2 regions of the Psychromonas sp. KJ10-5 genome follow, and region 2 is predicted to be linked to the other one. Evidence: predicted binding sites of a transcription regulator. Region 2 holds the regulator's gene; the other holds the start of a gene.

Region 1 (3,205 bases), 1.8 Mb from region 2:
CTTAGCTAGATTAAGAATACTGCGCAAGTAGTTAGCAAGATGACAAGGGTCTGGATAAAAAGAGTTACGACTTAAGAATAAAATGGATGAGTAACTATTAACCATCACTAAATATTCTTCCATCTCATTAGCTAATAAAGCCACTTCTTGATGACGTTCAATACTGTGATGAGTGGCGTTCGCTGCTTGAGTTAAAATAGTTAATGCATTGTTTAGTTGACCATCTTGCTTATATGAACGTGCTAACCAGCGGTAAGCTTCCATCTGTAAAGGTGAGCTTTCAATCAAGCGTGTTAATACTTCTATCGACTCTTTATACTTTTTCTGTAAAAACAGAGATCTACCTAGGCTAATACACGGCCTAACCAGCGGCCTTAATTCAATTAATGGTTTTAAAATACGGTCTGCATTGGCAAACTCTTTTGTTTCAATATAGATTTCAGCTAATAAGTTCTTGCACAAATTACGGTTTTCCGAAGAGGCTTGAATCTTATCTTTACAAAGGGAGATAGCTAATGGGTAATCTTGATCTGAAATCGCTTTATAGATATCTTGCAACATTGACTTTCGTTGCGTAGCAGCGGTTAACCGGGTACTTAATTGCACAGGAGAAAAGGGCTTCATTAGGTAATCATCGGGTGATTTTTCCATAGCCGTTAACACCATGCGCTTATTACTATCGCCTGTGATAATAAAGCAAATTGCGTGGTCTGGGATTAACTTATTTTGCTTTAGATAATCTAAAAGTTGTACGCCATTCTTACCTGCACCTAAATTGTAATCAAACAAGTAAATATCGAATTTAATGAGACTAGCCACTTTGACTGCTTGATCTGTTGTTTCAACAAAGGTCATATCTTTAGCACCTTGGTTGATTAGCATGGTCTTCATCATTACATGGAATGGCTTTTGATCATCTACTATTAATATTTTTTTATTATTATAACGATACATAATTAATACCAATCTAATTTACAATCTTCTTTGCTGATAATACCAAGTACATTAATGGATAAAAATAAGTAAAGGAGTGTAGGCGGTATTTGTCAAGATATAGCCCTTTTTACATTATGTTTTAATAATTTAAAAGGAATTAGAAGCAAAAACGGCGTGTCTGCATAGAATGAAGGTGAAATGGTGGAGGGAGGTGGATTCGAACCACCGAAGCTTTCGCGACAGATTTACAATCTGTTCCCTTTGGCCACTCGGGAACCCCTCCGTTATTTCGAGGAGCATAATATCAGAAAATAATTACATGTGAAGATTAAATTCAAAAAAACATTAAATAAAATCAGCTTGTTGCCGATAAAAATAGGAGTGGACATAAAAAATCAGTAGGAGCTCATATTTCAGTATGAATATTGAACAACTTAAACAGCAAGCGGTAATTAATGAATGGCAGTTAGGACAACAGTTAAATACTGCTGTACATGCTGGCACCCGCGATAAGTTTAATTTGTTACTGAGTTTCTTATCTGATGATGCTCGTGATTTTGCACAGTTTGATGTGAAAACTAATCCTGAACAGGTGGCTCAACAGCAAGACTTACGCACTTATTTTGAATTGCCAGCAAGTCAGCCATTGTTGAACACTGGGCCATCGAGCAAATTATTGGCAGAATTAAATACAGATCTGCATCAAGGAAAGTTAGCTGATATTCGCCTTAAACAGTTATTAAGTAATGAAGCGCTATTATCGAGAAATAAATTGGACGTTTTACCTGTTGATATCATTGATAATTTACCGTTACATAAAAAGTTACGAGTCAATGCTGCAAAGGAGTTTGACATGGCCGGAGTGGAAACTGAAAGCCAATATTTATCAGGTATCGGTACAAGCCTATTAGATGAATATAAAAACTTAGATTTAGACAATAATCCTTTAAAAGTAACCCGTCCCAGATATTGATATGAGTAATACTTTATGACGATTTTACGCTTTGCCTATTAATTAATAGTGGGTTATTGAGTAAAGTGATGGAAGGACCTGACAAAACGTCCTTGGTTGAACTTCACTTATTGTGTGCTGTCATAATGGCAACTTAACTAACATTACGCTGATACAACCCACTGTTTTTTGTATTGCAGAAGAGAATCAAAAAGTGGGGTAACGGGGATTAGTTTTGTTTTTATATATCAAAATAGGAAAATATTTATGGGAAACAAAATGCCTAAAAGTGCTGTGAAAAAAGTAGCCATGTTAACTGCTGTTGTGTCGTTAACGTCAGCTTTATCTGCTTGTGTTGGTAGTAATGCCGTTACTGATAAAGTCATGCAGTTTAACTTAGAGGTAGTTGATAACCGCTACGCTCGTGGTGGCGTTAATATCTTATTATTACCTGTTTATGCATTAACATTAGCAGTTGATGTCGTTGTCTTTAACTCTTTAGAGTTCTGGACTGGAAAGAATCCACTGAACGGTAGCCCACATATTTTCGACTCTGAGGTGAAAACTCAATATCAAATAAATGAAGGGTTAGATCCGTCTCTAAGAAAAGCACCGTTAAAACCATTAACCAATAAAACAGATAATGAAAAATCAGTTTACTCAGTACAAGTAAATCCAGTAAATGAAAATACTATTGATTACGATATTGTTTACACTAATGGTGAAAAAGCAGTATTGCGTGGGGAAAAAGTAGGGGAGAAGGTAACTTTCTCATTAAACGGGGAAGTGGTTACAACCGCGTCAATGAATGAACTATCTGCATATATGGCTGAACAACAACCTCAATCTTAATTAATCTAGGTTGTTCTATTACTTAGTTTTATTGATAACCGAACATTAAAAAAAACCTTAACAATCGTTAAGGTTTTTTTATAGGTTAATGATTTAACCTTAATTATTTAAAGACTACGGTACGGTTAGCGTAAACAAAGACTTTATCGTCTAATACTTGCTGTAATGCTCGACTTAAAACTGATTTTTCAACATCTCGTCCTGCTTTTGCAAGTTGCTCTGCATTATATGCATGGTCAATGTGTGCCACATCTTGTGTAATGATTGGCCCTTCATCTAAGTCGTTATTAACAAAGTGCGCCGTTGCACCAATTATTTTCACACCACGGTCAAAAGCTTGTTGGTATGGTTTTGCACCAATAAACGCTGGTAAGAATGAGTGGTGAATATTAATTAAACGGTTTGCATAAGTTTCAACGAATTTAGGCGTTAAAATACGCATGTATTTGGCTAAAATAACGTAGT
Region 2 (3,205 bases):
ATCAGTCACAGGTAAACAATGATCAATTGCATCCATAGTGGTATTGGCTGCTTTGTCAGTCATTTCAATAACGTAATTCAAACGATTTTTTGCATCAGGTAAATCATGACCAGCTAAATCTAATAAACGCGTATCATTATGAAAACTTAGTAATGCTTCATGTAACTCACGGGTTAACTCGCCCACTTGCCCAAACAAGACGCTTTCAGTGGTATTAAAATGTTTAACACTTTCTACAATTTTATTAGCATCTTCTATTTGGTCTGCTTCTAAATGTGCAACTAAGGCTTTAGCTTCTGAAAGTGATAGGTGTGGCATTACATTATTTGCCATACTTAACTCCTTAAATTAAGCTAAACGCTCAAAGATTTTGTCTAATTTTTCTTTCAATGTACCTGCAGTAAACGGCTTAATTATGTAACCGTTAACACCAGCTTGTGCAGCTTCAATGATTTGCTCTCGCTTTGCTTCTGCAGTTACCATTAATACTGGAAGATGTTTTAAATTAGGGTCTTTACGGATCTCTTTTAACAGTTGGATCCCTTCCATAATTGGCATATTCCAATCAGTTACAACAAACTCGAAGTCACCGTTTTTTAACATCGGCAACGCCGTGTGACCATCATCTGCTTCAAATGTATTGGTAAAACCTAAGTCCCTTAATAAGTTTTTAATTATCCTTCTCATTGTCGAAAAATCATCAACAATTAAAACCTTCATTTCTTTATTCAAAATATTCCCCTAGAACAAAAATCTACCTATATCTATATATATGTTATATATAGATAAAAATTGCAAAAAAATACATTAATTTTTTAAATTATCTTTAGCTCAACACGATAATGTGAGCCACTACAGATAATTACCCCTTAATAGTTACATTTTAGCAGAGTTAACTTTAGATTTCAGTTTATGCAAAGCTTGGCTAAGAATTTGACTGACGCGAGACTCACTCACCTCTAAAATTAACCCTATTTCTTTTAAATTTAATTCTTCGTCGTAATACAGAGATAATACTAATGCCTCTCTTTGTGGAAGAGTCTCTATCATCTCAGCTAATTGCTTTGTAAATTGGTTTTCAGCAACATTATCAAAAGTGCTATCTGCTGTTGCACTAGTTTGTGCGAACATATCATTAGGATTGGGCAAATCCTCATAAGCTACTAATTTGGCACAATTTACGTCTTGTAACATTTTTTGGTATTCACCCAGTGTTACTTGCAAATAATTGGCCACTTCTACTTCAGTTGCACTTTCACCCGTTTGCTTTTCTACCGCATCAATTGCTGCTGCAATGGTACGACTGTTCTTGTGAACGGAACGAGGAACCCAATCTCCTTTACGCATCTCATCAAGCATCGCACCGCGAATACGAATACCGGCAAATGTCTCAAAGCTTGCGCCTTTAGTTGCATCAAAATTACGCGCGGCTTCTAATAAACCGATCATGCCAGACTGCACAAGATCATCGACTAATACATTAGCAGGCAATCGAGCCATTAAATGGTATGCAATTTTTTGTACTAACTCTGAATGACGACCAATCAAATCAGATGTATCAGATTGATATCCCTGCGCTTTAATCACTTATAAACATTCCCGCTTTAGTTATTATCTATAACAGCTATCTATAAAAGTTCTTTAATACTTTCATCGTTATCGTTTAATAATAATTTTTCAATGAAAAACTCTAAATGTCCACCCGGTTGATGTGGGATCGGCCAATCAGTGGCACGGTTTGCTAATGCTTTAAATGCCAAAGATGCAGGGGTTTTAGGGAAGGCATCAACCACAGTTTTTTGCTTTCTAACAGCTTGACGCACATTGCCATCAAAAGGAATACAAGCAACCAGCTCTAAAGAAGCATCCAAAAAACGATCTGTTACTCGGGTAAGCTTAGTAAAAAGGTCTTGTCCTTCACGGAGACTGCGTACCATATTCGCGACGATCTTGAAACGATACACACCATTTTGCTTACTTAGTATCTTAATCAATGCATAGGCATCGGTGATAGAAGTAGGCTCATCACACACTACCATCAACACATCTTGCGCAGCTTGAGCAAAACTAACCACCATATTTGAAATACCAGCAGCGGTATCAATTAATAAGATATCAATAGGCGTTTGTAATGAACTGAATGCTTGAATCAATCCCGCATGTTCAACATCTGTTAATTCAACCATAGATTGCGTACCAGAAGTTGCTGGGATGATCATCACCCCTTCTGGACCATGAACAATCACTTCGTCTAACGTACATTCACCAGATAACACATGAGAAAGATTTTTAATTACTCGGATACCCAATAAAACATCGACATTTGCTAGTCCTAAATCGGCATCAAGTATCATTACTCGCTTACCCATTTTTGCAAGCGATACAGCCATATTAAGCGTTACATTAGTTTTACCTACGCCGCCTTTACCGCCAGTTACTGCAATAACTTTCACTTGGTGATTTGCCATTCGTCTTAACCCGCTTGCTTGATCTGCCATCATCTTACTTACTCATTATTTAAATTAATTAAACCAACATATTATGTACTATAACACCGAAATTAATCGTCTGTATTGCTATACCATTGATGTGACTCTTCTTGTTGCTGGTTTTCCATCATTGTTAACGTATCACTGATTAAACTTTCCACTTTTGCTATTTCAATATCTTCAGGCACTCGCTGCCCAGTTGTGATATAACTAATCGGTAAAGCATGCTTCATTGTGACACTTAATACTTCACCTAAACCTAGACTTTCATCAATTTTAGTTAAGATACATCCAGATAACGGAATGCGTTTAAAGTGCTGTAATGCTTCTTCAACTACACGACGCTGCGCAGTTGATGGAACCACTAAGTAGCTCTTAATATTCACGCCACTGCTACTCATTAACGTTTCTAGCTGTTCTGAAAGACGAACATCTCGTTGGCCCATGCCAGCAGTATCAATCAACACTAAACGCTTTTCTCTAAACTGATATAAAATTTGTGATAATTCATCGGCATCTTTGGCAACTCTGACTGCGCACCCCATGATTTTACCGTAGGTCGCTAACTGTTCATGTGCGCCAATACGATATGTGTCAGTAGTAATTAAAGCCACTTGTTCTGGCCCATATTTAATGGCAAATTGTGCAGCCAACTTGGCGATTGTCGTTGTTTTACCCACCCCAGTAGGACCTAATAGAGCAATCGCACCACCTTT

Evidence for each region. Region 2 encodes FliA, which starts transcription of late flagellar genes. Its sites were predicted from a motif close to CTAAAGNTNNNNNNNNNNNNGCCGATA; they were not measured.
Region 1: a site for FliA is predicted at 1,282-1,308, ahead of AC0L3W_RS08435 (VC2046/SO_2500 family protein). Genes of this name have one in related genera too.

Annotation. Positions count from the first base shown of each region.
Region 1 covers NZ_CM147864.1:1,897,376-1,900,580, reverse strand. The annotation lists gene AC0L3W_RS08445 (response regulator) at 1-954, opposite strand, end outside; tRNA gene AC0L3W_RS08440 (tRNA-Tyr) at 1,136-1,219, opposite strand; gene AC0L3W_RS08435 (VC2046/SO_2500 family protein) at 1,355-1,909, shown strand; gene AC0L3W_RS08430 (DUF3332 family protein) at 2,156-2,740, shown strand; gene purU (formyltetrahydrofolate deformylase) at 2,844-3,205, opposite strand, start outside.
Region 2 covers NZ_CM147864.1:3,723,944-3,727,148, reverse strand. The annotation lists gene AC0L3W_RS16395 (protein phosphatase CheZ) at 1-333, opposite strand, end outside; gene cheY (chemotaxis response regulator CheY) at 349-732, opposite strand; gene AC0L3W_RS16385 (RNA polymerase sigma factor FliA) at 877-1,587, opposite strand; gene AC0L3W_RS16380 (MinD/ParA family protein) at 1,629-2,501, opposite strand; gene flhF (flagellar biosynthesis protein FlhF) at 2,561-3,205, opposite strand, start outside.